DNA from 2 places in the Lysinibacillus sp. FSL K6-3209 genome. Region 2 is predicted to be linked to the other one. Evidence: riboswitches for the same ligand, from Rfam matches in the RefSeq annotation. Region 2 holds a riboswitch; the other holds the start of a gene.
What was found. A riboswitch is a leader RNA that binds a small molecule or an ion and turns the genes downstream of it on or off. The one in region 2 is predicted to bind cyclic di-AMP.

Region 1: another riboswitch for cyclic di-AMP. It lies ahead of MHH88_RS01530 (APC family permease); the one in region 2 lies ahead of MHH88_RS14545 (TrkH family potassium uptake protein).

Annotation. Positions count from the first base shown of each region.
Region 1 covers NZ_CP150264.1:281,888-287,094, reverse strand. Annotated here, with positions in the region: gene MHH88_RS01530 (APC family permease) at 42-1,865, opposite strand; cyclic di-AMP (ydaO/yuaA leader) riboswitch at 2,039-2,184, opposite strand; gene MHH88_RS01525 (Nramp family divalent metal transporter) at 2,504-3,769, shown strand; gene MHH88_RS01520 (amino acid permease) at 3,926-5,207, opposite strand, start outside.
Region 2 covers NZ_CP150264.1:2,976,585-3,002,786, forward strand. Annotated here, with positions in the region: gene MHH88_RS14475 (S-layer homology domain-containing protein) at 1-879, shown strand, start outside; gene recO (DNA repair protein RecO) at 909-1,703, opposite strand; gene era (GTPase Era) at 1,869-2,786, opposite strand; gene MHH88_RS14490 (cytidine deaminase) at 2,773-3,186, opposite strand; gene MHH88_RS14495 (diacylglycerol kinase family protein) at 3,429-3,779, opposite strand; gene ybeY (rRNA maturation RNase YbeY) at 3,780-4,253, opposite strand; gene MHH88_RS14505 (HD family phosphohydrolase) at 4,263-6,383, opposite strand; gene MHH88_RS14510 (PhoH family protein) at 6,742-7,698, opposite strand; gene MHH88_RS14515 (sporulation protein YqfD) at 7,701-8,813, opposite strand; gene MHH88_RS14520 (hypothetical protein) at 8,803-9,063, opposite strand; gene MHH88_RS14525 (hypothetical protein) at 9,118-9,609, opposite strand; gene floA (flotillin-like protein FloA) at 9,637-10,641, opposite strand; gene MHH88_RS14535 (nodulation protein NfeD) at 10,646-11,932, opposite strand; gene rpsU (30S ribosomal protein S21) at 12,329-12,502, opposite strand; cyclic di-AMP (ydaO/yuaA leader) riboswitch at 12,758-12,898, shown strand; gene MHH88_RS14545 (TrkH family potassium uptake protein) at 13,023-14,360, shown strand; gene MHH88_RS14550 (TrkA family potassium uptake protein) at 14,386-15,042, shown strand; gene MHH88_RS14555 (manganese catalase family protein) at 15,237-15,806, opposite strand; gene MHH88_RS14560 (spore coat protein CotJB) at 15,845-16,096, opposite strand; gene MHH88_RS14565 (spore coat associated protein CotJA) at 16,101-16,328, opposite strand; gene deoC (deoxyribose-phosphate aldolase) at 16,523-17,194, opposite strand; gene mtaB (tRNA (N(6)-L-threonylcarbamoyladenosine(37)-C(2))-methylthiotransferase MtaB) at 17,408-18,757, opposite strand; gene MHH88_RS14580 (methyl-accepting chemotaxis protein) at 19,166-19,990, shown strand; gene MHH88_RS14585 (16S rRNA (uracil(1498)-N(3))-methyltransferase) at 20,425-21,162, opposite strand; gene prmA (50S ribosomal protein L11 methyltransferase) at 21,238-22,179, opposite strand; gene dnaJ (molecular chaperone DnaJ) at 22,201-23,322, opposite strand; gene dnaK (molecular chaperone DnaK) at 23,552-25,393, opposite strand; gene grpE (nucleotide exchange factor GrpE) at 25,465-26,037, opposite strand; gene hrcA (heat-inducible transcriptional repressor HrcA) at 26,055-26,202, opposite strand, start outside.

The DNA.
Region 1 (5,207 bases), 1.9 Mb from region 2:
ATGCTCTGATTATATCAGACTATTTTCGACCTTGCTAGTCATTATTTAGATAAATGGAAAGGTACGGTCATAATGACGACATTTTTGTGAAATAACAGCGATGTACGAATTAATAAACTCGACTGATTGTGTAACATGTGATGCCAACCTTTCTTCGGTAAAAACTGTGGAATGACTACTGTTACTTGATAGCCTGTTTTCGCATATTGGTGTTCTACCTTATCAATAAATTTTTTTAAAGGTTGCGTAATACTTCGATATGGCGAATAGTACGTAACGAGACGTATATCTGGTTGCCATGCCTTCCACTTTTCCTCAAAGGCTTTAGCATCAGCCTGATCAAATGCTACATAAAAGGCAATAATTTTTTCCACATTCAACGATTGCACATAATGCAGTGAATTTTCTACCACTTTTGTAATCCCCGCTACCGGTACAATAAAAACATTTCCGTCTACTATCGGCAATGCTTCTCCATTTAGTCGTAGTTGTTCTCCGACTGCATTGTAATGCTGCTTAATGCGATGAAACATCCAAATAATCATTGGTAAAAAGATGAATACTGGCCATACTTGAGGTAATTTTGTAACAAAGAACATCATCGCCACTACAAAGGAAATGGCTGCACCTATTGTATTTATAGCGAATTTCGTCACCCATCCATTTGGCTTTTCACGCCACCATTTTCGCATCATACCAGTCTGCGCTAATGTAAATGGTATAAAGACCCCTACTGCATAAAGAGGAATTAAATGCTCTGTTGCACCGTCGAACAACACAATAAGGACAATCGCTGCTAATCCGAGCATCATAATCCCGTTGGAATAACCAAGTCGATCTCCACGAATTTGAAAAATTCTTGGTATAAAGCCATCTCTTGATAAATTAACTGCGAGTAAAGGAAATGCTGAATAACCTGTATTGGCAGCAAGTACTAAAATCATAGCTGTCGTACCTTGCACGATATAATAAAATACATTGCGTCCAACACTCGCTTCAGCAATTTGAGAGACAACCGTTGCTTGAGCGTTTGGCACAACTCCGTAAAAATAAGCTAAGCCAACGATACCAATAAACAGCACTGCTAAAATACTTCCCATTGCTAATAGCGTTTTCGCTGCATTATTTGGTGCAGGGCTTTTAAAATTCGGGATAGCATTGGATATCGCTTCTACGCCCGTCAATGCCGAGCTTCCTGAAGCAAATGCCTTTAATAGTAAAAACAAACTAATGCCCGCAACTGGCGTCCCGATTTTTGGATGCAACTCAGCGGGAACTTGCCCCGTTGCGACGTTATAGATACCTATCCCAATAAGCATTAACATCACAACGACGAACAAATATACAGGATACGCTAAAACAGATGCTGATTCTGTAACGCCACGTAAATTTAATAGTGTTAGGCAAATAACAAAAAACACTGCAATCGGTACATTATAAGCATGTAAACTTGGAAATGCTGATGTAATAGCATCTGTCCCAGCAGACACACTAACTGCAACCGTTAAAATATAATCAACGAGTAATGACCCACCTGCTACAAGACCTGCATTAACGCCTAAGTTTTCACGGGACACTACATATGCCCCGCCACCATGTGGATAGGCGAAAATAACTTGTCGATAGGATAACGTGAGTGCCACAAGGAGCACCACTACGCCTGCTGCAATCGGTAACGAATACCAAAAGGCAACCGTACTTACTGTCATGAGCACAAGTAAAATTTGCTCTGGTCCGTATGCTACTGATGACAATGCATCAGATGATAATATAGCCAATGCCTTTGTTTTACTAAGCTTTTGTTCCCCTAATGCATCGGATCTCAATGGTTTACCGATAACATAACGTTTGAATGAGGATTTCATTTTTAACACCTTCTAGATTTTTAGAGTGTGTTTCGCCTTTCTAAATCAATTACACCTTTGCATAATCGCTCTTTCTAGCTACTGGGGCTTGGGATGCCAAATGACAACAAAAAACGTCTACAAGTCATCACAAATACGACTTGTAGACGTTGTAACGTCTGACAAGCTCCAACTTTTCTGCTCTTAACGCTTACGAGGTTAGCTGTCGGATTCGGGCCTGAGTAGCCCTACTCTTGTAAAGAGATTCACCCCAAGAATTGTAGAGACAATCCATCAAAATTGGGTCCCCCGCGTTTAGTTGCTTCAGCGATTTAGAAATTTGAAACTTTTATAATGATGTCATATTACGCCTGTATTAATAAAAAGTAAAGAACAGATTATATAGTTTTCGTAAATTTTTTCCTTATATGTAGAAGCCCATTACTGGTAAACGTTTCGGATTATTTTTGCTGATTTCCATGGTTTTATCCGCGATTTAACTCACTTCAGCAGTGATTTCCCATTGTTTTTTGGCAATGATAAAAAAAACAAGCAAACTTCTTCACATTTTTCAGTTCTAGCTATAGAATAGTAGTATCATTATTTTCCTATAGGAAACTTTATTTCACTAACGATACTTTTTGAAACGAGGGAACAACATGGCCTATAAACCGATTAAGAAGTCGGCAGCCGAAGCTGTTTTAGATGGCGACATAAAAGGCTGGCAACGTATTTTACCCTTTCTAGGTCCGGCATTTATTGCAGCGGTTGCCTATATCGATCCCGGCAACTTTGCCACAAATATTACAGCTGGCTCGCAGTACGGTTATTTACTTCTTTGGGTTATTGCCTTTTCTAATTTAATGGCTGTACTAATTCAATCTTTATCAGCAAAACTTGGCATTGCAACAGGAAAGAATTTGCCGGAAATAGCAAGAGAGAACTTTTCTAAAAAAACTTCTATATTTTTATGGATACAGGCTGAACTTGTAATTATCGCAACTGATCTTGCAGAGTTTATCGGTGCTGCCCTCGGTCTATATTTATTATTTAACATCCCAATGCTACCAGCGGCACTAATTACGGCAATCGGCTCATTCGCCATTTTAGAGCTACAACGCAGAGGTTTTAGAGCTTTTGAAGCTGGTATTTCTGGTATGGTGCTAATTGTGGTACTCGCATTTGCGTTCCAGACATTTTTAGCTCAACCTAATTGGGGTGAAGTAACACTCGGAATGCTGACACCACATTTCGAAGGAGTCGATTCCCTATTACTTGCAACAGGTATTTTAGGGGCTACTGTTATGCCGCATGCAATCTATTTACATTCTTCCTTAACGCAAAATCGCGTTATTGGTCGTAATGACAATGAAAAGCGACGTATTTTCCGTTTCGAGTTTATCGATATTGTAATTGCAATGATTATTGCCGGCGCGATTAATATGAGCATGCTGATTATTGCAGCAGCGGTGTTCCATACGCAAGGATTAGTAGTTGAGGATTTAGATATTGCCTATAATGGTTTACGGGATGCTCTTGGCCCTATGGCAGCCGTTTCTTTCGGTCTTGGTCTTCTTATTGCAGGGCTTGCAAGCTCTTCTGTCGGTACATTAGCAGGAGATGTTGTTATGCAGGGCTTTATCCAGCGTAGAATTCCTCTCTATTTGCGCAGAGCCATTACAATGATTCCACCACTGGTCATTATTGCATCTGGCGTCAATGCAACCTATGCGCTTGTATTAAGCCAAGTCATCCTGTCATTCGGTATTGCTTTTGCGCTTATCCCGCTTGTGATGTTCACAAGTAAAAAGGACATTATGGGTAGCCTCGTCAATCACCGTATCACAACAATTCTTGGCTGGTGTGTCGTTGTCATCGTCGTAGCGTTAAATATTTACCTATTATGGGAAACGCTATTTGCTTAATAAAATAAAGATGAAATAATAGAAAAAGTGTTAAAGCGACTGCGTCACTTTAACACTTTTTGCTATGACAATTATCTGTTACTGCGGGGTTTATTGGCTGACAGATGTGTACAACAAAAATAAAAACTGCCCTAACATTTAGGACAGTTCTCATTATTATTTATCCACTTTTAAATCACATTTTTGTAGTGGAATCATTTTTGTTTTATGTTTTATTTTATAGCCTAGCCACAATATAACAAAGAGTGGGATACCAATATATGAAACAAGAACGCCATACCAGTCAATTGAATCACCAGTGAATGCTGTATAGTTTTGACCAATGACTACAATCATACATACGGTGAAAGCAAAGAGCGGACCAAATGGATATAGCTTTGCTTTATAAGGTAGTAATTTTGAATCCAACCCTTGTGCTTCAAACGCTCGGCGGAAGCGATAATGACTAAAGGCAATACCAAGCCATGCAATGAAGCCTGACATCCCAGAAGCGTTTAGAAGCCACATATAGACAACGCCATCACCAAAAAATGATGCTAAAAATGCTAGACAGCCTACTGCCAATGTAAGCAGTAATGCATAAATTGGAATGCCGCGACGGCTTAATTTTGTGAAAATTTTAGGTGCATGTCCATCTACCGCTAATTGCCATAACATACGTGATGATGCATATAAACCAGAGTTACCTGCAGACAACATTGCAGTTAAAATAATAGCATTCATTAATGAGGCAGCAAAAGCAATGCCTAAGCGATCGAATACTAATGTAAATGGAGATACCGCAATATCTTCAGATAATAAGCGCGCATCCGTAAATGGAATCAACATCCCAATCGCCGCAATCGCTAAAATGTAAAATAAAATAATACGCCAGAAGACGGATTTTACAGCCTTTGGAATGTTCTTTCCAGGGTCATCCGTTTCGCCAGCAGTAATACCTAATAATTCTGTTCCTTGGAACGAGAAACCAGCTGCTAAAAATATACCGAATGTTGCAAGGAAGCCACCATGGAATGGACCATCACTTATAAAGAAATTCGTGAAACCAACCGGTGCTTGCCCTCCTAAAATACCAAAAATCATCAATAGGCTGACGATAATAAAAACAATAACAGTCGCCACTTTTATCATGGCAAACCAATATTCACTTTCACCATAGCTTCTAACAGATAGTAAATTGAATGTTAGTACAATCATAATAAATACTACTGTCCATAATGCAGAGGAGCTATCAGGAAACCAATACTTCATAATAAGCGAAACAGCTGCAATTTCTGCTGCAATTGTGATCGCCCAGTTATACCAGTAGTTCCAACCAAGGGCAAAGCCAAGAGCAGGATCTACGAATTTTGTTGCATACGTACTAAATGAACCCGATGACGGCATATAAGCTGCCATTTCGCCCAAGCTAGTCATTAAAAAGTAAACCATTATACCG
Region 2 (26,202 bases):
GGTCCCCAAAGTTATGTAAAACGTTCTCAACTTGCTTCTTTTGTAGTAAGAGCAGAAAACACTCAAAATAATGCTACGATTTCTGCAAGTCGTTTTAATCAAGATTATATTTTCGCTTCTTATGGTGGAATTGAACCCGCAGAGGATATTTTCACATGGGATGATGAAGAGATTATGACAAATACCATTACGATTAAACCTTTAAAAGAAGGTACTGGTAAATTAGTTATTTCTGGTTTTAGCGAAGAGACAGAAGAGTTCACAGATTTCTTTTTCTTAGTTCATGTAAAAACTGTAGACGGCAAGCTACAAACAACGCTTGAAGAAGTAAATGAAGAAGACTATTTAGAACATCTACCGCTCAACTTAAATGAAACAGATTTAACGTTCACACCTACAGAAGTAAGTATACAAACAGCGGATGGACAAGCTTTATCTTCAGATTCCTATGCACTAGAAACAAAAGATAATGGTACAACACTATCCATTTTTAAAGATGGACAATACTTATTAACTTTCACAAATGGTACCCAACAACAAATAATGGCGGCTGATGTATATACGTATGATTTTGTACGTAGTATTGACCTTTACGAACTAACGGACGAACTAACATTTACAAGCGATTATTTTACATTTGAACCAGTGCAAGTTGCATTAGAAGATTTAGATGATGATTCTGATCCAACTTACAAAGTACCAGTCAAAGCAGTACTTAATGGAAACAAATTGATTGTAACACCCTTAGCAGAGGGCAATGCCATGATACATGTAACTGGAAAAAATGGAGAAACTGCATATTTAAATGTTGAATTTATGAAAATTGCAGGTAAATGGGCAACTTATTACGATTTATACGATGATATGGAAGATTACTAATTCATCATGTAAAAATGCCAGAGGGTACATTAATTGTCCTCTGGCATTTCTGTTTTATCTTTAGATGGTCTTAACTGTAATTCAGGTGTTCTTTCTAATTGCTCAATAAATTTCTTTGTTTTAAAGCGGATCCCCGTCTGTTCCTCATAAATCGTGGTAATAATTTTTTTTATGAAATATTTTGTTTCTTTTTTCAATTCCAGTTTACCAATCTGATCAATTGGCACGGTATAAAACATGCGGATTAACTTTAACTGTGTTGGTGTTAAACGAATGATATATGGATCATGCTGATAACAGCGGTGGCATAGGAAACCTCCTTGTGCAAAGGAAAAGGCAAATTCTCCATCCACTGCACCGCAAGAAGCACAAGCATGTAGTATCGGTTGCACACCCGTATAAGGGAGCATTTTCCACTCTACAAAAAGGGTAATGGCTTCTGGATCATAGCCATCTTCAATTGCTTGTAATGCTTGCAAGAGTACTTCAAATGCAAAAGGTTCTGCTTTTCCCTCTTCCACTACACGTTCCACTAGTTCCATAATATAGCTCGCATAGGCTGTCGCTATAATATCCTCACGTATATGACGCATTGAATTGAGATGCTCTCCCTGTTGCAAAGTGCCCATACCTGTATGATGCTGCACCATAAACATACCATATGTAAAGGGCTGTGTTACGGCTGATAATCTGCTTGAAGGCTTTTTGGCCCCTCGCGCCATCGTTGCTACTTTACCAGCCTCTCGCGTTAGTAGCGTCACAATTTTATTGGATTCCCCGTAAGCACGCACCTTTAGCACAATACCTTCCCATTTATAAAGCATCCATCCCCCTCCTTTTTTCAAGTTTTCCATGAAAATAGAGCTCTCCAAACATATTTGGACAGCTCCGTTTTCCCTCTTCTGAATCAAGCATTACTTCAACTGTTTGTCCACTTCAACAACTCGATAAGGAAGACTTCGTTGAAGAATCAAGCTATGTGAAGAAAATTAATATTCATCATCGCGGAATCCAAAGTCACGAAGATGTGTCGATTTATTACGCCAATCCTTTTGCACTTTTACCCATAGCTCTAAATATACTTTAGAACCCAATAACATTTCGATATCTTTACGAGCTCGGATTCCTACTTCTTTCAGTAATGCTCCACGCTTCCCAATCACAATGCCTTTTTGAGAATCACGCTCTACAATAATTGTCGCAGCTACACGAATTTTCCCTTCGTTTTCTTCATCACGACGAATTTTATCAATGACTACTGCAATGGAATGCGGAATTTCCTCACGTGTTAAATGTAACACTTTTTCACGAATCAACTCGGAAATGATAAAGCGCTCGGGGTGGTCTGTTACTTGATCGGCAGGATAATATTGTGGGCCTTCAGGTAAATATTTAGTAAGTGTTGCTAGTAAGTTTTCAACATTATTACCTTGCAGTGCTGAAATCGGCACAATTTCCGCAAAGTCATAACGTTCCTTATAACTGTCGATAATACCCATTAATTCATCTGGGTGCACTTGATCGATTTTATTTATGACTAGAAACACAGGCGTTGGATTACCTTCGAGCATTTCTAAAATAAACTCGTCACCTTTTCCAAGCTTTTGCTCCGCATTTACCATAAACATGATAACGTCCACTTCACGCAATGTATTTTTAGATACTTTTAACATGAAATCGCCTAGCTTATGCTTTGGCTTATGGATTCCTGGTGTATCAATAAAAATCATTTGGCTATCGTCTGTTGTTAGTACACCTTGTACTTTATTTCGTGTTGTTTGTGGCTTATCACTCATAATGGCAATTTTTTGACCAATGACCCTGTTTAAAAATGTAGATTTCCCGACATTTGGTCTTCCTATAATTGAGATAAAGCCTGACTTATAGCCAGTGTTATTTTCCAGCATTCTCTAAATCCTCCGTTGTAAATGCAAACGGTACTAATTCGCCAACTGACGTTACCGTGACATCACCTTTTAAATTTGTTAAATAGACAGGCATAGTTGGTGGGCAAAACTCCACCATCACTTGGCGACAAGCTCCACAAGGCGCACAAGGGCCTTCCGTATCTGCTACAATCGCAATTGCCTCAAAATCATAAACACCTTCTGAAATAGCTTTAAAAAACGCCGTACGCTCCGCACAATTTGTCATACTATAGCCAGCATTTTCAATGTTACAGCCGTGGATGACATCGCCATTTTTAGTCAAAAGCGCAGCTCCTACTTTAAATTTCGAATAAGGAACATATGCCTTCTCGCGTGCTTTTTTTGACTCTTCTAGTAATGCATGCATATCTATCTTCATCTATGCTAATTCTCCTCTACATAAAAAATCAAATATGCCTCTTTTACTAGGCACTATCCATTACGCCACAACGTAATTGCGTCTAGATTCTTTCGAGCATGCTTGAAAAGCGCCTCTACAAAATCTGTGACATTTGCTGGGGTTTTCAATTGATTTTTGCCAGCGTTTAAACCACACATGCATAAGAGCATAATTGGCATTTATCCTCACTTAGCGAAGTGGTAGCTTGTAATGGAACTAAACTAAAACCATTTCGGTATAAAGATAAGTAACCCGATTATAGCACTGAATACCGCAAATACAAGCACCGCACCCGCTGCAATATCCTTAGCTTGCTTAGCGAGTGGGTGAATATCTGTTGATGCTAGGTCTACAACTCGCTCAATCGCGGTATTAATCATTTCAAGCGCAAACATCAGTGCTATTAATAATAGCACAATCAACCATTCAACTCGTGATAAACCTGTGAAATAACCAGCAATGATAACAATGCACGCACTAAGCAAATGGGATCGAAAATTTTGCTCTTTACATGCTGTGATTATTCCTTCAAAAGCATATCCAAATGAACGTAAATATTTGCGTAAGTTCATTTAGTCACGTCCTAAGCCAAAAGTTTGTAAAATCTCCTCTTGTTTGCCGAACATCACCTTTTCATCTTCAGGTACCATATGGTCATAACCTAATAAATGCAAGAAGCCATGGACAGCTAAAAAGCCCAATTCTCGTTCAAATGAGTGCCCATATTCTTCTGCTTGTTCCTTAGTGCGATCCGTGGAAATTATAATATCACCTAAAATGCGTGGCATGCCTTCAAATGTTACTTCCATTTCTCCCTCGCCTAACTCTTCTAGCGCGAAGGAAATCACATCTGTTGGTTGATCTTTATCGCGATATTCTCGGTTAATTTCTTGGATAGCCTCATTTGTGACAAAAGTTACTGATACTTCTGTTTCAGGTTCTATCTTTTCCACTTTTGCAGCATGCTGTAAAAGCTTTTCTACAAGCTCCATATGTTGTGCTGTCACTTCATTTGTTTCATCTGTAAAATCAATCGTTAAAATCATTAGTGCCTCCTACTTATCTGCCTTTGGATATTCAATACGAGAATGGAAAATCCCATTCAACGTCTCACAAAGTACTTGCTCTATACATTTTAACTCTTTTATTGAAATATCGCATTCATCAAACTGATGATCTTGTACACGGTCATCAATAATTGCTCGAACGAGTTTATGAATTTTCTCAGCATTTGGCTCTTTCATCGAACGCACCGCTGCTTCCACACTATCAGCAACGCTTATTACAGCGGCTTCCTTCGTTTGAGGTTTTGGTCCTGGGTAACGGAATTTTGCCTCATCTATTACTTTTCCTTCTTCCTTCGCTTTGTAAAGGAAAAATTTAAGTAGACTTGTACCATGATGTTGTAGCGCAATATCAATAATTTCTTGTGGCATTTTATAACGTCTTAGCATATCAGCACCATCAGTTGTATGCGCAATAATTATTTCAGCACTTGTTTCTGGAGGCATGGAATCATGCGGATTCATACCTGACATTTGATTTTCAATGAAGAAAGCTGGTCGTTTCGTTTTGCCAATATCATGATAATAACAACCTACACGAGCCAGCAATCCGTCCGCACCTATCGCTTCGCATGCCGCTTCAGCTAAATTCGCTACCATTACACTATGATGATATGTTCCCGGTGTCTCCATTAGTAGCTTTTTCAGCAATGGATGATTTGGATTGGAAAGCTCAATGAGACGTAATGTGGAGAGCAAACTAAATGCTGACTCAAAAAACGGCAATAGTCCCATTGTTAGCGCACCAGATAGTAGAGCTGATAATATCGCGGCTATAAAGTAAAACAATAGCTCAGATAATCCATAAGATGATTGTGTCATCAATAAATAAAATGCGATAAAGCCCATATTTACAACGGAAATTACGGCAACCGCCTGCATAATATGCGAGCGCTTTTCTACACTACGCATAAAGAATAAACTCGCAAAGCCACCAAATATGATATACAAAGTAATTTCCATCTGCATTACAGAGGAATATCCTTCTTGGAAAATAACCCCTGCTGAAGCAGCTGTCATGACGGTAATAAGGACTGCAGCTCGATCATCAGCGAGCAGACGTACAAGCATTGTAGCTAAAGCTGTTGGGAATAAAAAGGCAATTGTTACATCAAACCCATCCGCCACTAAGCTTATAAACTTCATTAACAAGATAGAAAAACTATACACAATAACTGTTACGAGCAATGCATTGCGCTTTTTCTGTTCTTCTATTTCCCAACGATCAAATAAAATATACATAAATATCATTTGAATGAACGTTAAAATAATTAGCCCTGCAATCGGTTTCAGTGATGCTTTATTACTCACCATACCAAGTAGCTCTAACTGGCGATAAGCCTCATTATCAATAATCTGACCTTCTTGTACGATGATTTGACCTTGTAGAATACGTGTTGGTTCAACTGCTTCCTTTGCTTGTTCTATTCTAACTTTCGTTTGTTCCTCATTAATGGTTTCGTTTTCGATAATACTAGCACGTCCAATTGATACGACGGTACTTAAAATCCTATCAGGATAGCCACGCTGTCCACGTATTTTGGTTTCAAAATCATTTTGAGCAGCTAACACATTTTCTTTTCGAATTGATTTTTCTAGGTATTCCTGTACAAGTTTTGATAGTTGTATGCTTGTTCGCTTTAAATCTGCTTCACTTTGTTGTAATAAGCCTTCTAACTGTGCATCGGTAAAGACGACAGGCATTTGATCCACATCAATGGATTCTAATTTTTTCCGGAGCTTTGCCACTTGGTCGACAGTTGCAACAGGGTCCTTACTACTTTCGACATCCTTTTTCACTTCGAGAACATAATCAAATAAAGACGTCACGATTGCTACACGTTGCTTAGCGACGTCTTCAGAAAATTGATAGACGGGCGTAACTGCGTTAGCAGCCTTTTCTCGTTCCTGCTGTGTCTTCACGGTATCTTCGATGGTTTTCGTTGATCTTACTGTTTCTGACGCAAGTTGCAACGGTTTAAAATCATATGTAACACCCTTTACATTGCCATACATAAATGTAAATTGTAATGCTCCTGTAAGGATGAGAACGACAATCAAAAAGTAGCGGAATCCAATAAGCTCCGTAATTTTCTGAAGTTGTTTCTCCATTTGGCACCTCCCCTATCTATCTTCTATCATACCAATTCAAAAAACATTTTTCCCGAAAAATGTATAAAGAAAGCAAAAAAACAGCTATACGTATATGTATAGCCGTCACATTTAACCTTAGATATGCATAATTCGCTGACCTGCCGCTTCGCTTTCGGTACAGACTTTTCTATCGTTGTACCTGCCGCTTCGCTTTCGGTACAGACTTTTCTATCGTTGTACCTGCCGCTTCGTTTTCGGTACAGACTTTTCTATCCGTTGTACCTGCCGCTTCGTTTTCGGTACAGACTTTTCTATCGTTGTACCTGCCGCTTCGCTTTCGGTACAGACTTTAAAATAACCGCCTAAGGCGGTTATTTTAAAGTTGTTGCTCTTCATAAGCTTGGATGATTTTTGCTACGACTGGATGGCGGACAACGTCGCCTTGCTCTAAAATTTGGAAATGTATTGGTTTGACATATTTTAACGTGCGTTCCGCAACAATCAATCCTGACTCTGTATTTTTAGGAAGGTCAATTTGCGTTTTATCGCCAGTAATAACCATTTTTGAACCAAAGCCAAGACGTGTTAAAAACATCTTCATTTGCATATGTGTTGTATTTTGTGCTTCATCTAAAATAACGAAAGCATCATCTAACGTACGTCCTCGCATATATGCTAAAGGCGCGATTTCAATCGTTCCTCGCTCAATAAGGCGTTGTGTTTGTTCCGAGCCATAAATATCGTTTAAGGCGTCGTAGAGTGGACGTAAATATGGATCCACCTTTTCCTTTAAATCGCCTGGAAGGAAGCCCAATGACTCTCCTGCTTCCACTGCAGGACGAGTTAAAATAATACGCTTTACATGCCCATTTTTAAGCGCTTGTGTAGCCATTACTACCGCTAAATACGTTTTTCCGGTACCTGCTGGACCGATACCGAAAACAACGTCTTTGTGACGAATCGCTTGTATGTATTCTCGCTGACCAATTGTCTTAGCACGAATTGGTTTCCCTTTTGTCGTGCGTGCAATTTCTTCATCGTAAAGTTCTGCAAAATATTCAATTGTTCCTTTTTGTGTCATTTCAATAGCGGTTGCTACATCGCGTTGGTCGATATTAATGCCTTTGCGAATAACTTTTAATAATGCATGTAAAAGATATGTCGCTTGTTCTTTTGCTTCTTCTTCACCCGCAAGCTGAATTTGCTCACCGCGTGTAATAATATGAACGTGAAGTGCCTCTTCAATCAATTTCATATTCGCATCAGATATACCTAGTAACATGACCGCTTCATTTGGATTATCCACTTGTAATACAGTTAAATGTTCTGACATAATCATTCTCCTTGTGGCCCTTTTATTGGACTTGCAATGTTTTCATTGACTAAAAATAGAACTTTCCCTTCAACTGTACCATTCCCCCACTTCGCCTGTAAAAGGTTTTCTTTCTTAATAACTGTTTTTGCAGGAAGGGATTGCAACATCTTTTCATGAAGTAGTGGCATTAACAACGTGTCTATTTTAGATTCATCTAATTTAATTACCATCGTTTTTGTTTGCTGTTCCTCCACAATGGAAACATAAGGATCTAGCCAATTTGGTAAGTCTTTCTTTTGTACATAATCAACCGCTTCTTTATGAATACCTTTCACCACGACACGCCATTGCTTTTGCTGCAAAGATTGAAGCGTTAGCTTTGTTGGTATTTTAAATGTGCATTCAAGCCAGTAGTCGGCAAATACCTCTCCCTTTGCCCCGACAAAAACATGATCATCCCCACTTTCAATGACACCACTAACTAAGACGTCCCCATCATATGCTGTATCATTAACAGAAATTTTCCGTTCGCCGTGTTGAATATTAAAGTTTGTAATAACCCCACTTTTCGTAGCAACTAAATGGGTAGCAAGTTTTTCTGTTGTCAGCTCCGTTTTTTTAGGCGATTCCTGTGGTCTTAAAATAACTCGACCACCGTGTTTTTCAATATGCACCCACGCTAAATCTCGATGCTTTTCTAACAGACTTTGCCGAATTACTGCATCTGACGGTAACACTTTTTTCGTCATAGGTGTTTCTAGCCTAAAAGTTTCTTGAAACGTTCGCTCTATTTGTTGCTGCAATTCTGGTGTAGCCGCTTCAATATCGACGCGCCAAACTACTTGCGCACATAGCAAAGGGGTTAAAATCATGATAAACAAACCAAGTAATGTCCAAAGTTGAGCTCGAAAAACCTGTTGTTCATCTGCATAATGAACAGTCATTTTGAGCCGATAGCGACTGCGTATACGGCGAATTTTAGACAAGTACCCCATATGCGTTTCAAATGTCACTTCTTGCTCCCGAAAGACGACACGCTTTAATGGTATTTGTTGCGCATGCAATGCTTGAATAAAAGGATGAACATTTTCATGACGCTTTATACGTATGATGATCGGTCGATTATTCCACATGATTGCTCACACCCAAATCTTTAGTCATTTTCACATGTAATTCTTGCAAATCCTCTACTGAAAGATGAAGCATTTCTTCTTTAATTGCATTTATAGCAACGGATTTTCCACGCACAATAATATGATAATCTGCATAAATAAACGAGCACGATGTAGCATCCGCATGTAAAAAGCGATATGGACCGATAATTTTTAATGTTTCATACTGTGTTAATTCAAGTAGTGGCGTTAATTGAAATAATTTTTTCATAAAAAATGCCTCCTTCTTCGGCAATATATGCGCCAAAAAAGGAGGACATGCTAGTTATTTTCGTTTTGCTTTTGGTGGACCTAAAATTTCAGCCATTACCACTGCTTGCACAATTGCCTTTTGGGAATTTGGTAGTTGGAATCCATTTTTGGAGGCTGCCACTGGGCTATCTTTTTTCCCCGCAGCTAAACGACCAAGGCTAGGTCGTTCAATTTTACGACTAGAAGGTTCCGTCGGCGTTAACGGTGGTGCTACATAGCTAGGAATGTGTTCCTTCACACTTTCTTCTCTTGGTTCCACTCGTTTTTCCGGAACATCTGTCGTCATTTCCGCTTTCATTTCCCCTAAAAACTCTCGTGCAAAATCCTCGAAGCTCTGCTTTTTAGTCGTTGGCTGATGTTGCATTGGCTCATCTACTTCCATATGAGCGGAAGGTTGCGCAGATTTATTGAAAGGGGGCATTGGCTTTTGTTCTTTTGGGTTTTTTAATTTTCCGAAAAGCGAGCTGACTATGGCTATAATTGCAAATAAAATAAGTTGTTCCATTTGTTAGCACTCGCTCCTTTCCGTATGTTATACGTTCGGTTCATTTGGTTCTGATTTATCTAGGCTTACTTTTGAAATGGAGTCACGCATAGCTGTATCCGCTTGAATGTTACGATAATTCATGTAATCCATAATACCAAGATTACCAGAGCGTAAAGCTTCTGCCATCGCTTGCGGAACTTCTGCTTCTGCCTCCACTACTTTCGCTTTCATTTCTTGAACGCGTGCAATCATTTCTTGCTCATTTGCAACGGCCATTGCACGGCGTTCTTCTGCTTTCGCTTGGGCGATGTTTTTATCCGCCTGCGCTTGTTCAATCTGTAATTCCGCACCAATATTTTTACCGATATCAACATCCGCAATATCAATGGATAGGATTTCAAATGCTGTTCCCGAGTCTAAGCCTTTAGATAACACGGTTTGTGAAATCATATCCGGATTTTCAAGGACTGTTGTATGGCTTGTTGCACTACCGATTGTAGAAACGATCCCTTCACCTACACGGGCAATAACTGTTTCTTCACCTGCACCACCGACTAAACGTTCGATGTTAGCACGCACAGTAATACGTGCTTTCGCTTTTACTTCAATCCCGTTCATTGCAACACCTGCAATAAATGGTGTTTCGATTACTTTTGGGTTAACCGACATTTGTACCGCTTCTAATACATCACGTCCCGCTAGATCAATCGCAGCACAACGTTCAAATGTTAGTTCAATATTCGCACGGTGAGCAGCAATTAGTGCATTTACGACACGGTCTACATTACCACCTGCTAAATAGTGACTTTCTAACTGATTAATAGTTACTGGTAAGCCCGCTTTGTGGGCTTTAATTAACGGATTGACGATACGCGATGGAATGACACGACGTAAGCGCATTCCGATTAATGTGAAAATACTAACGCGGACACCTGCTGCAAGAGCAGAAATCCACAGCGCCACTGGTACAAAAGTAAAGAATACCGCGACTACAATAAATAATAAGACTAGCCCGACAATTGGACCCATTAGAGCTAAATCAAATCCCATGTTGTTATTCCTCCATCTCTTTTTCTGTTTGTCTCACGACAATGCGTGAGCCTTCTACTTTAATCACTTCTACATTCTTGCCTACATCAACGTAGCCACCTTCTGATACTACATCAATACGCTCATTAACAAAACGAATTGTCCCTGCTGGACGAAGCGGTGTAATTGTTACCCCCACTTTTCCTAACAACTCTGTGCGATTAACGTTAGACACATAGCCTTCTTCCGTCGTTGTTGCATCCATCAACACTAACTTGTTTAAAACATGCATTTTTTTACCGAAAAATTTCATCAGGACCACCATTCCTATTATGGCTACTACAAGTGCAATAACGATCGCCATAATCATTTGCGTTATATTGGCACCTGCTAGCAGCAAGCTAAGTATTATAAGCACACCACCTAAAATACCAACAATGCCTCCGGGGACAAAAAATTCTGCGATGACGAGGGCTAGCCCTGCGATGAAAAGTAACAATGTTTCATATCCTGCAAAGCCTGCCACCATATGTCCGAAGAAAAATAATCCGAGAGCTGACAACCCCATTATACCCGGAACGCCAAATCCAGGCGAATAGAGCTCCATTACAAGCCCTAAACTAGCAACGGACAACAAAATAGGTATAATTAGCGGGTTCGTAATAAAACGAGCAATTTTTTCAGCGAATGTTGGCTCAATCGGTACAATATCACTACCTTTTAACCCCGTTTCCGCCAAAAGCTCTTGAAAGTTTGCAACCGTTCCTTCAGAATAGCCGACCTTTTTTGCTTCTGTAGCAGATAATGTTAATAAATTATCTCCCCCAGCACGATATTCTGGCAAATTAATCTTTGGATCTGCCATTGCTAATGCATATATCGGGTCACGTTCAGATGTTTCGGCTGCTGCCTGCATTTGTGCTAACCACGCACTATGCGCTTTATTGTCCGCTGCATTGCCCACTGAATCGATAACAGCCGCTGCGCCAATTGTTCCATTTGGTACCATGTATATTTCATCTGCATGTAAGGCTAAAAAAGCACCAGCGGAATGCGCATCTTTGTTTATAAAAGCGATTGTACGAATTTTTGTGGCATCCATAAGCATGGCGATGTCACTAGCTGCATTGACAAATCCACCCGGCGTATGTATCTCCAGTACAATCGCTTCTGCATAATTTTCTTCTGCCTCTTTAAAAGCTCGTTCCAAAAATGCGTGAAGTCCACGTTCTACTTCATCATGAATCGGTACGTGGTAAACCTTGCTACTCGCGAAAGCTGTAGTCAATGGAAACGCTACCAAAACTGTCATCCAAATGATGATGATATAGCTTAGTATTCTCCTTTTTTGCCGCATCTTTTTCCCTCCCTTCTAACATGCTTCTCTACTGTATATACGAGAGAATTTGTAATAAGTTTCACAAAATCTTGTTTATTTTTATTATACAGTGAAATTTTAGTGAAAGGTTGTTTTTTATCTTCTGTTGGATGGATTGAAAGTTGCTTTGACAATGGCAATGAAAAAACCGAACGAAATCTAGGGTGACTTCATTCGGCCTTTTTTTCGAATATGTACCGCAAAATGGAGCATCATGCAAAATACCCAGAATTAATCGCTAGTGCAATTAATTCCAGGTATATCATTGTCTGCTCAGTGAATCATACAATTGCGTGTTTTGAACGTAGGGATTTTTAATGGGAAATTAAATTACCACTTACGTTTACGTGCAGCTTCTGATTTCTTTTTACGTTTTACGCTAGGTTTTTCGTAGAACTCGCGCTTTCTAACTTCTTGAATTGTACCACTTTTTGATACAGTACGTTTGAAGCGGCGAAGAGCATCTTCAAGCGATTCGTTTTTGCGAACGACAGTTTTTGACATCTCTCTTTCCCTCCCTCCGAACACACGTCAATACACAAACGAATTAGGCTAATAACTAACTGTTGTGTACTAAAAAATTATACCGTATTGTCTTTTAACGGTCAATAGAAAGTATTCGAAATAGCGCAGAGAATTTTTTACACCCACTTTGTCCGAATTTTATAGCGCTTTAACGTGAACAATAAGGTGAAGAAATTTAATTTAAAATAAGGGCTTTACAAAAATTAATAGTTGGGCGTAAAATAATCCCATTCAATTTCATAACAGCCAAATCTCAAATTTTTTGAGTACGGAGGACCCAATATTTTGGGGTTAATTCTGCATATGTAGAAGGGATGAGTTCTCTTTCGCCATCCTACCCGTCAGCTAACTTCGTCGGCTAAAGCGAAGGAGGTCATAAAGACCACCATTAGTTTTTTTGTGATGCCCAATCCAACAGTCTAACCATGAGGGTCTTTTTCTTATGCCCAAATATGGATATGAAAGGCTCACATGTTTTGTAAACAGTTAGGAGACATCGATGAGAAAATTGATACATTATTTAAGTCCACCAAAAATTCTTGTACTTGGTTTTGCCATTATTATTTTTATTGGGGCATGTTTGCTCACTTTGCCGATTGCTACAGAGGATGGAAATGGCCTACCTTTTTTAAATGCATTATTTACTGCTACTTCCGCCACATGTGTAACCGGGTTAATTGTAGTTGATACAGGAGACACCTTTACAATGTTTGGTGAAATCGTTATTCTGGCTCTTATTCAAATCGGGGGCTTAGGATTTATGACTTTTGCAACATTATTATTTTTGTTGTTAGGGAAAAAAATCTCTTTAAAAGAAAGGCTATTGTTAAAAGAAGCCTTTAATAATATTTCGATGGCTGGTCTTGTGAAATTGGTGAAAAGAATTTTGTTATTTACAGCACTTATTGAACTAATTGGAGGCCTTATCTTATCGATTCGTTTTTCATTTGATATGCCGATTGGTAAAGCCATTTACTTTGGTTTTTTCCACTCAATCTCGAACTTTAACAACGCTGGCTTCGACTTAATGGGAGGGTTCCAAGGTTTAACAGCGTATGTAGCTGACCCATTTGTTGTATTAACCATTTGCGCGCTGATTACAATTGGTGGTTTAGGGTTTATCGTCATGAATGAGTTATATGAATATCGTGAAACAAAACGTCTTTCTGTCCATTCTAAAATTGTATTATCAGCCACAGTTATTTTAACAGTAGGTTCTACCCTTTTAATATTTTTATTTGAATATACCAATAGTAAAACAATTGGTGATTTAACGGGAATGGGTAAAATTTTGGGCTCTTTCTATCAGGCTGTTACACCAAGGACTGCTGGATCGAATACTTTACCTATCGGGGATTTGACTCATTCTACATTGTTTTTAACTATTTTATTGATGTTTATCGGAGCGGGGTCTGGTTCTACCGCTGGTGGGATTAAAATAACAACGTTTGCCGTTTTAGCTGCTACGCTTTGGGCGCAAATTAGAGGGAAGGAAGATGTCGTTTTATTTCGTCGTAGAATTGTGATTGAAACCATTTTAAAGGCATTAACCGTGGCAATGTGTGGGATGGTCATTGTGGTGTTTGTCACCATCTTTCTTAGCATTACCGAACAAAAACATAGTTTTATGATGTATTTGTTTGAGGCTACTTCTGCCTTTGGTACTGTTGGACTTTCCATGGGGCTAACTCCTGAGTTGACGCCTGCTGGTCGTATACTCATCATTTTAACAATGTTTGCTGGTAGACTCGGTCCTCTAACGATTGCTTTTGCTATTACGAAACGACGAAAGCCAGAAGCTTTCCATCATCCAAAAGGAAATATAATGATCGGTTAATTAAATTCAAGAGGAGCTAACGACTATGACCATCAATCAATATGCCATCATCGGCTTAGGCAGATTCGGAGTAAGTGTGGCTAGACGATTACATGAAGCGGGCCAACAAGTGCTTGGAATCGATATTAACGAGGAGCGGGTTGAAGATGCCGAGCTTTATGTAACACATGCAGTTGTTGCAGATACGACTGAAGAGAAGGCACTAACCTCCATCGGCATAGGAAATTTCGATTGTGTCATTGTTGCCATTGGTAACGATATGCAATCAAGTATTTTAACGGTTTCATTGCTAAAAGAACTGGGCATAAAAAAAATTATCGCTAAAGCGCTCGGTAAAAGACATGGGCAAGTATTAGATAAAGTAGGCGCAGATTGGATTATTTATCCTGAACGCGATATGGGTGAACGAGTAGCAAATCAGTTGCTCTCCCCTAATATGTTAAATTATATTGAGTTATCGAAAGACTATAGTATAGAAGAAATTATGATTCCTCCCAAAATGGCCAATAAAAATTTACGCGATTTAGATTTACGCGCTAAATACAATGTCAGTGTTATTGCCATTGTAAGAGGAGTAGATATCATTATCTCTCCATCTCCAGAACAATTAATTGAACAAGAAGATATTTTAGTCATGATTGGCCATCGTAAAGATATTGCGCAATTTTCCAATATTGAATAAGCAAATTAGCAAAATAAGAAAAAGTGTTAGATTGACTACCAACAATCTAACACTTATTTGCTATGCTGTTGACGCTCGCTATAGGTTGTTATCCACGAGCGTTGCCGCCTTATCGGCTATGTTTTCTCTCATCTACGTTTTTTATCAAAGCAAGCAAACATTCATGTACGAGCATTTTTCCATTATGTCGTATTTTAAAAAATTTTCTTCGTGTTGCCATCTTCTTTTAATAGTTCGACCGCTTCTCTAAAGCGTTGAGAATGGATGATTTCTCTTTCTCTTAAGAAAATTAAACTATCATTTAAATCAGGGTCATCTGATAAGTCAATAATCCATTGGTATGTGGCACGCGCCTTTTCTTCTGCTGCAATATCTTCATAAAGGTCAGCAATGGGATCCCCCTTTGCCTGAATGTAGCTTGCGGTAAATGGCACACCGGCTGCATTTTGATAAAACAAAGCTTTATCATGATTAACATAATAATCACCAATTCCCGCTTCTTTTAACTGCTGTGGCGTGGCGTCCTTCGTTAATTTATAAATCATCGTCGCAATCATTTCGAGATGTGAAAACTCTTCCGTCGCTATATCCGTCAGCAAACCAACTACTTTATCAGGTAAAGTGTAACGCTGATTCATATACCGAAGTGCTGCAGCCAGCTCCCCATCAGCACCCCCGTACTGCTCTATTAAAAATTTCGCAAGCATCGGGTTACATGTACTAACTTTCACTGGATATTGGAGCTTTTTTTCATAATACCACAAACATCTTTCCCCCTAATCCAAATGTTTTTCATAAGATGTTACACTTGCCAAGGCCATGGCGTGTCGACCCAGTTAAACGGATAATTTGAATAGCTTCTACCAAAGTTCATGAGTGGTCCAAATTTTTGCTCAAAATCAATTTTTAAGCGCATACTTTTTTCAGCATTTTCATTAAATTGTGTAATCGCTGTATAATCGTGAGGATGTGTATCTAAATAAAGATTTAATTCAACTAAAACAAAATCAATGGCCTGAATTGCCTCGAGAAGCTCATAAAACTCTGGTGGCATTTTTTTACTCACCTTTCATCTCACCTCTCTCTGGATTCGGATATGGGCTAAAAAATTGAGGCCATAAAGTACCAAATTTCAGCGCTTCCTTAGCCGTTTGAAATTGTGGTAGTCCAGGTGGTTGAAAGCCTATATACAATTGCGGAGGTGTTGAATAACTCTTGACTTCGATCGGTTTACAAGGGTCGAATGGACCGATATAAGGCCGCCAATATTTAAATTGCGTAAACATAAAATCCTCCTTTCAAAAGATTTACGTCATTCGAGTATATGAGAAGGAAAAATTAATTATTCTATAGACAGGTTAGCGTAATATAGATGGTTGATTGTAAGTACGGTCTTTAGTGGTAATCAAAAAAATAGTATACCGGAGAAATCCCCAGTACACTATTTTTCTAAAGACCGCTATTAAATGATATGTGAAAATTAATAATTAGAATCTGCAACTAAGCCCTTCATAATCGCTACACCAGAGCTTGCCCCAATTCGTGTAGCACCTGCTTCGACCATTTTTTGCATATCTTCTAAACTGCGAACGCCACCAGAAGCTTTTACACCTAGCTCTGGCCCTACTGTTTTACGCATTAAGGCAATGTCCTCTGCTGTTGCTCCACCTGTAGAAAAACCTGTTGACGTTTTGACGAAATCTGCTCCAGCTGCCACTGAAAGTTCACATGCCTTTACTTTCTCTTCTTCAGTTAGTAAACATGTTTCGATAATCACTTTAACAATCGCACTGCCTTTAGCGGCTTCCACCACTGCCGCAATATCTGCTTGCACTAATTCAAAGTTTTGGTCTTTTAATGCCCCAATATTAATAACCATGTCTACTTCTTGTGCGCCGTTAGCAATTGCATCTTTTGCCTCAAATACTTTTACAGCGGTTGTATTAGCGCCTAACGGAAAACCAATAACCGTACAAACTAAAACATTTGAATCTTGTAATAGCTCACTGCAATATTTTACCCAAGTTGGATTTACGCAAACTGATGCAAAGCCAAATTCTTTAGCCTCTGCACATAACTTTTCAATTTGCTCTTTCGTTGCCTCCGCCTTTAATAACGTGTGATCAATCATACTTGCATAATTTGTTTTCATTTAACAAGCGCTCCTTCTAACTTAAGTTGTCCGTACCTCTTTGGAATGATAACATGTTTTCACGTTTCCGTCTAATAATCGAACACTAGAGCCAGTCTATCTAATAAAAATACTTGCTACAAACACTAAATATCATGCCCGTACAAGCGCATTATTATTAAGGAAAAAAGGAAAGGATTGTCCATCTTCAATAGATAGACAATCCTTTATCAATTATTTTACTGTCTCTAGTAAGCGTACAAACTGCCCTTTAGAATGAGGATAGCCTGCTTGTGTAATTTTTACTTTTACAAGTTGGCCAATAAGATTTTCAGGTCCTTCAAATACTACTTTTAAATAGTTATCAGTATAACCTGTTAATAAACCTTCTTCATCACTACCATCGTGAACAAATTCTTCTGGGATTACTTCTAACACATCATTTTCAAAACGACAAGCATATTCCTTTGCTAGTTGGTCGTTTAAAGCGATTAGACGATGCACGCGCTCATTTTTAATGTCCTCATCCACTTGGTCTTCCATACGTGCTGCTGGCGTGCCTGTACGAGGTGAGAATGGGAAAACATGTAATTCAGAAAACTTATGGTCACGAATAAAGTTGTAGGTTTCCATAAATTCTTCTTCTGTCTCACCTGGGAACCCAACGATTACATCAGAAGTAACAGCTAAATCAGGTAAGGCTTCATGTAATTTTGTTAAGCGCTCCCCGAAAAATGCCATTGTATATTTTCGGCGCATACGTTTTAATACCGTATCCGAACCAGATTGAATTGGAATGTGTAAATGATTTACAACGATTTTTGAGTCACGTAAAACCTCAATGACTTCATCAGTTAGTTGGCTTGCTTCAATAGAAGAAATACGTAAACGTTTTAATCCTTTTACATTCGCTTCTAAATCACGTAACAACTGTGCAAGATTATAGTCTTTTAAGTCTTGACCATAACCCCCTGTATGAATACCTGTTAGTACAATTTCGAGATAACCAGCATCTACTAACTGCTGTGCTTGTTTGACAACTTCTTGAGGATCACGAGAGCGCATTAAACCACGCGCCCAAGGAATAATACAAAATGTACAGAAGTTATTGCAACCCTCTTGGATTTTTAACGATGCACGTGTTCGGTCTGTAAATGCCGGTACATCTAATTCTTCGTATACACGGTTTTTCATAATGTTGCGTACAGCATTAATCGGTTGACGCTCATTACGATATTGTTCAATATAGCCTAGTAATTTTGTACGGTCCTGTGTTCCTACCACAATATCAACACCAGGAATAGCCATAATTTCTGCTGGCGATGTTTGCGCATAACAGCCTGTTACACAAATAACAGCATCCGGATTTTGACGGACAGCTCTGCGAATAACTTGACGTGATTTTTTATCACCCGTATTTGTTACTGTACATGTATTAATCACATAAACATCTGCTTTATGATCAAACTCCGTACGTTCATAGCCTTCTTCTTTAAACAGTTGCCAAATAGCTTCTGTTTCGTAATGATTTACTTTACAACCTAGCGTATATAGAGATACGGTTTTTGGAGGCGCGTAACTCATAATTAATTTCATCCTTTCAACATCACATAACATTGTGTTTCGTATTTATAAGTATTTTTTTGTGTTCTTATTTTAGATACGAGAACTATAATAACACAAACCTTTTAAAATCAGTACTTATTAGATTTTTTTATAAAATAACTAAGCATAACAAATAGCTATTGCCCAACTTTTACACGCTCTGCTATCAATTATCTCAATATAATATCACCTTTGAAAACGAAACCTTCTATAAGTAATTGCCATTCTCTTTTATCATTTAATTGTTTTTTATTGTCATATTATAAAATACATTTCTTTCTTCCAATATAGCAACAAAGCTGGTGAAATGATATACTTTCAATGTAATTGTATGATTACAAAACTAATAGTGCCCTTAAACGGTTTACAAAAAACGGAGGAATTAGTATGAACATTCTTGAAGCATTATCTCTTTCAGTTCCCTATATTCACTTAGCATTAAAAGAAGAAGCAATAGTAGCGGTTATTGATAAAGAAACTGAAACTGTTGTAAAATGTTTAGCTGGTAAACGCATCGATGTAGGTTATCAAGACGGGCACAAAGTAAACTCTAACGATGAGAATATTTACACTGCTTTAAAAGGGCAAAATTCAGATACAATTATCCCAGAAGACGTTTACGGAATTTTCATTTATGCATTTGCTTTTCCCATTCGTGAACATGGTAAAGTTGTGGGAGCACTTGCTTTTGGTTTACCAATCGACAATAAACTTAAACTTGAAGAATATATGAATAAAATGGAAACTATTATTAACAGTTTACAAGATAAAGTACATAACGTAGCTTCTCATTCTGAGGAGCTAGCAGCCACTAGTGACGAAATTAACACGCAAGCACAGCACGCACTAGATGATGCTAAAAAAACACACGAAGTAACAAATTTAATAAAAAGCATCTCGCGTCAAACAAATTTACTTGGCTTAAACGCTTCGATTGAAGCAGCTCGTGCTGGTCAACATGGTGCTGGTTTTAATATTGTGGCACAAGAAGTAAGAAAGCTTTCTTCTGAAACATCCAACGCGACAGAAAGTATTGAAACGTCTTTACGAAATATTAATAGTAGCCTTGAAAACCTGAAACAAAATATGGGTCAAATTAATGGTGCAACAAATGAACAAGCTCAACTTGTTCAAGATTTCAGCGAAATTATTGGGGAATTAACAGTATTAAGTAGTAAGATGAAAGTTTTTATGCAAGAAGCCTTAAAATAAATAACATGCTCTAACAGGCAATATAGAAACCCTATTACCTTTGATGGCACTGCATATGCTCCAATTGTTAGACAAACAAGCTAACAATTGGGCTTTTTTATTAATACCATAACTGACTAAATGTTGTTTACAAGAACTTGCCTCACAAACCTGTAATCCTTTGACATAAACCAATCTATTTTTTCCCCTTCTCAGCACTACTTTAAAATTTGCTACTACGGTAAATTCGCTCGATTGCATCCATAAGTTTCTTCTCTAGCAGTAATCCCCTACAACTATTCTTGTCGACAATAGTAATAAAAAACTGCCATCTGCATGTGCAGACAGCAGCTTTCATAAAACGCGCTCTACAAAGGGATTTACACACTGGTAAAATGCTTTGCTCCGTGACAGTTCCACTTACAAAAAAAACACCACAAGGCTAAACCCAAGTTTTATTCAAATTCATATGATATTGCAGATAATGCATAAAGAGGCGCCGTTTCTGCTCGTAAAATTCTTGGTCCTAGAGACATTGTTTGCGCACCAGCTTGCATTAACATATCAGCTTCCTTGCGCGCAATTCCACCTTCTGGTCCAAAGACGATAAGGATTGATTTCGCTTGCTTGTCATACAGGTTTTTTAGCTTGTCCGCAAACCTTGTCCGTTTATCGGCTTTGGCATCCTCTTCATCTGCAATAAAAACAGCATCAAAATCTCCAATTTGTGACACAAGCTGTTTAAAGTGAATCGGTTCATAAATTTTAGGAATATGTGTGCGATGTGATTGTTCCGCTGCCTCTTTTGCAATTTTTTGCAAGCGCTCTTGTTTTTTCGCACCCTTTTTCACATCCCATTTGACAATGGAACGTTCCGCTTCAAATGGTAATAAAGCATACATCCCTAGCTCCGTTGCCTTTTGCGTGATAAGCTCCAGTTTATCGCCTTTAGGCAACCCACACGCCACTGTTACACGCACTGGTAGTTCAGGGGATGGAATGGTTTGTCCCGTTGCTTGCACTATGACATCCTCATCTTCAAAGGCGGTAATCGTACAAATATAAGCTGTGTTTTGTGCCACAACGATGATTTCAGCACCTTCTTTCATCCGCATAACACGCATAATATGGCGGGCATCTTCACCTGTAATGCGCGCTTCCTGAATGGCCGTCTCAATGAAATAGCGTTGCATACTGCTCACTCCTCTCAATAGAAGAAGCGCCAAATCGTCAGCACTCGGCTCACAATTTGCGCTTCCTCGGTTCATTTATAGGGGACGACGGGCGATAATCGCTACCCAATCTTCCATTAATAAAACTTCTTCAATAACAAATCCAGAAGCTTCTAGTGCTGCTTTTACATCATCTCGTTTCGCTCCGATGATGCCTGAAGTGACGTATAATCCACCCGGTTTGACAATCGTAAATGCATCGTCAGTAAAGGACATTATGATTTCCGCTAAAATATTGGCAACGACAACATCTGCTGGCTCCTTCACAGTATCCAATAGGTTACCATGGAAAACTTGCACTGTATCGCTTACTTTGTTCAACGCAACATTTTCTTTAGCAGAACGTACAGCAACTTCGTCTAAATCTAGAGCATGCACACTTTTTGCACCCAGCATTGCAGCACCAATTGACAGCACCCCTGAACCTGTGCCAATGTCAACAACCGTGTCGCCTTCTTTCACGACCTTTTCAAGCCCTTGTAAGCACATTACTGTCGTTGGATGTGTTCCTGTTCCGAATGCCATGCCAGGATCTAACTCAATGATTAACTCATCCGTTGAAACGGGTGAATAGTCTTCCCATGTCGGTACAATTGTAAAGCGTTCCGAAATTTTAACAGGGTGATAATATTGCTTCCACGCTGTTGCCCAATCTTCCTCGTTCACTTCTACAATCGAAACAACATTTTCGCCAATATCAATGTTAAATTTCGTTAAATTTGTAATAGCCGCCTTAATCTCTTCGACTGTTTCATTTAAAAAGCTAGACTCTGATAAGTAAGCTTTAACGATGACTCCCTCTTTTGGAAAATCATCTTCATTTAGCGCATAAATTTCTCCATACTGATCTTCACGTGGCTTCGCATATTCAGCTGAATCTTCAATAACAACACCGCTAGCCCCTGCTTCATGCAAAATGTTTGAAATTGCTTCCACCGCTTCATTTTTTGTATGAATGGATAATTCTGACCACTTCACGTAGCTCTTCAGCTCCTCTAATTATTCACCTTGGAATTTTTTCTTGATTTTATCAAATAGTGAACTTCCTTGTTCTTCTGGAATATCACCACTGATTTCTGCAAATTCACGTAGTAATTGTTTTTGTTTCTCTGTTAGTTTTTCTGGTGTGACAACTTTAACTGTGACATATTGGTTACCTGTTCCATACCCATGCACATTTTTAACGCCTTTATCTTTTAAGCGGAATTGAGCACCTGATTGTGTGCCTGCAGGAATACGTAATTTCACTTTTCCATGCACAGTTGGTACCTCAATCTCATCACCTAGTGCTGCTTGAGGGAATGTTAATTTTAATTCGTAGTAAATATCATCTCCATCACGTTCAAATTCATTGTGCCCTTGAACACGGAACATAATGTATAGGTCACCAGCTGGACCACCATTAATACCTGGTTCACCCTGACCCGATACACGAATTTGTTGACCGTCATCTACACCTGCTGGAATAGACACTTTAATTTTTTTACGTTTTTGGATTTTACCTTCTCCACGACAAGTTGAACATTTTTCTTTAATGATTTTACCTGTTCCATGACATGTTGAACAAGTACGACGATTCATCATGCGACCAAAAGGTGTATCGACTGCTTGATTAATTTGCCCAGCACCTTTACATGTCGAACATGTTTCTGGTGACGTTCCTGGTTTTGCCCCAGAGCCATGACAAGTATCACATGTTTCATCTTTTGGAATCTCGATTTCTGTTTCTTTCCCGAAAATCGCTTCTTCAAATTTAATATTCATGCGATATTGCAAATCGTCACCTTTGCGTGGTGCATTTGGATCTTGACGTCGTCCACCACCGCCAAAGAATGAACTGAAAATATCCTCGAAGCCGCCAAAGCCGCCGCCTCCGAAGCCACCGCCGCCAAAGCCTGCATTTGGATCTTCGTGTCCAAATTGGTCATAGCGCGCTTTTTTCTGATCGTCACTTAGTACTTCGTAAGCCTCAGCAATTTCTTTGAATTTTTCATCTGCACCTGGCTCTTTATTTAAGTCAGGATGGTATTGCTTTGATAATTTACGATATGCTTTTTTAATATCATCTTTAGAAGCCGATTTCGTTAAACCAAGCACCTCGTAGTAATCGCGTTTCTCCATGATTCACACTCCGCTCTTTTTGCATAAAATCTATTGTAACATGCAGTTTAAAAAACTGCTTTAATTTTCGCCATAATTTTCTCATTACTATCATTGTATCTATGATATCTCTAGCATTATAGAAATGTCACTAATATGCCCATTCTTTTTCTATAAAGAATAGAAAGAGAAAAGCCAAAGCCGCAAGCGGTCTTTGGCTTTTTCACTTTACTGTGCTGTTGATAATATCTTATTTATCGTCTTTTACTTCTTCAAAGTCAGCATCAACGATACCATCGTCTTTTTTGTCAGTTCCAGCTTCTGGACCTGCTTCGCCACCTTGAGCCGCTTGAGCAGCAGCTGCAGCTTGTTCGTAAACTTTCATTACTAGAGGCTGTAATACACCTTCTAATTTTTCTTTCGCTGATTTAATACCTTCTAATTCGCCAGCTTCAAGCGCTTTTTTAAGCTCATCACGAGCATCTTCTACAGATTTTTTCTCATCTTCTGTAATTTGCTCACCTAAATCAGCAATTGTTTTGTCAACTTGGAACACTAATTGGTCTGCTTCGTTGCGAAGATCAGCTTCTTCTTTACGTTTTGCATCCGCTTCAGCATTTGCTTCTGCATCTTTTACCATGCGTTCGATTTCATCATCTGATAAACCAGAGTCAGATTGGATAACGATTGTTTGTTCTTTATTTGTACCTAAATCTTTCGCTTTAACAGACACGATACCATTTTTGTCGATATCAAATGTTACTTCGATTTGTGGAATACCACGTGGAGCTGGTGGAATATCCGCTAATTGGAAGCGACCTAATGTTTTGTTATCCGCTGCCATTGAACGCTCACCTTGCAATACGTGAATATCTACTGCTGGTTGGTTATCCGCTGCAGTTGAGAATACTTGTGATTTAGATGTTGGAATTGTTGTGTTACGATCGATTAATTTTGTGAACACGCCACCCATTGTTTCAATACCTAAAGAAAGTGGTGTTACATCAAGAAGTACTACGTCTTTCACATCACCTGTTAATACGCCACCTTGAACAGCAGCACCCATTGCAACTACTTCGTCAGGGTTTACACCACGGTGAGGCTCTTTACCAGTTTCTTTACGTACAGCTTCTTGTACGGCAGGAATACGAGTAGAACCACCAACTAAAATTACTTGGTCAATTTCTGAAGTAGATAGACCTGCATCAGATAATGCTTGACGTACTGGACCAACTGTACGGTTTACTAATGGTAATGTAATTTCATCGAATTTCGCACGAGTTAAAGAGATTTCTAAGTGTAATGGACCTGCTTCACCAGCCGTAATGAATGGTAATGAAATTTGTGTAGATGTTACACCTGATAAATCTTTTTTCGCTTTTTCAGCAGCATCTTTTAGACGTTGCATAGCCATTTTGTCTTTAGAAAGGTCAATGCCGTTTTCTTTTTTAAATTCAGCAACTAAATATTCGATTACTGCGTCATCGAAATCGTCACCACCAAGTTTGTTGTCACCAGCTGTAGCTAATACTTCGAATACACCGTCACCTAATTCAAGGATAGATACGTCGAATGTACCACCACCAAGGTCAAATACTAATACTTTTTGGTCTACATCTTGTTTATCTAAACCATAAGCAAGTGCAGCAGCTGTTGGTTCATTAATGATACGTTCTACTTCAAGACCAGCGATTTTACCAGCGTCTTTTGTCGCTTGACGTTGCGCATCGTTAAAGTAAGCAGGTACAGTAATAACTGCTTTCGTTACTTTTTCACCTAAGTAATCTTCTGCATAGCCTTTTAAGTATTGAAGAATCATTGCTGAAACTTCTTGTGGTGTATATTCTTTATCTTCCACTTTAACTTTTTCAGCTGTACCCATTTTAGATTTAATTGAGATAATCGTATTTGGATTTGTTACTGATTGGCGTTTTGCTACTTCCCCAACTTGTTTTTCACCATTTTTGAATGCTACTACAGATGGTGTTGTACGGTTTCCTTCTGGGTTTGGAATAACTTTTGGCTCTCCGCCTTCAAGTACAGATACACAAGAGTTTGTTGTTCCTAAGTCAATACCGATAATTTTGCTCATAGTAAAATTTCCTCCTATTATTAAAACGCAAATGCGTTAATTAACTAATTATTTTTTGAATAGTGCGATGACTATTCGTTTACAGATACCATAGTTGGGCGTAATACGCGATCTTTTAAAATATACCCTTTTTGAAGCTCACGTAATACAACACCTTGTTCTTTTTCACTATCTTGTTCTTGCATAACAGCTTGGTGAACATTTGGATCAAATTGCTCTCCTTCAGCTTTTATCACTTGTAAGCCTTCTTTTTCAGTTGCTTCTACTAGTGATCGGTAGACCATTTCAATACCTTTTACAATTGAGACTGCTTCTTCAGAAGTTGGCTCTATTTGTAAAGCACGTTCGAAATTATCTAATACCGGCAATAAATCCGATAACAGACTTTGTGCACGATATTTTTCAGCCGCCTCACGATCAAGTTGTGTACGGCGGCGTAAATTGTCAAAGTCAGCACGCAGGCGTAGATGGCGATTTTCCTCCTCATCTAGCTTTGCTTGTAATTCTGCTAGTTTCGCTTCATACTGCTCTTCAATCGTTAGTTCTTTCACTTCTTCTGGCGTTTCTGTTTGTTCTACAGTTGCCTCATTTTCAGCTTGTACATTTTCTTGTACAAGGTCTTTGTTTTCTGTTGTTTCAGTCACTTAAATCCTCCTCATTATCATTCACTACGATTCTTCGTAAAGGCTTGAGATAAGTCCATGCGCATTACTTCAAGCAAAGCAACAACACGCTTGTAATCCATACGCGTTGGACCAATAATTGCAATGGCCCCCTGTTGATCCTCACCTATTGAATAAGTCGTCGTG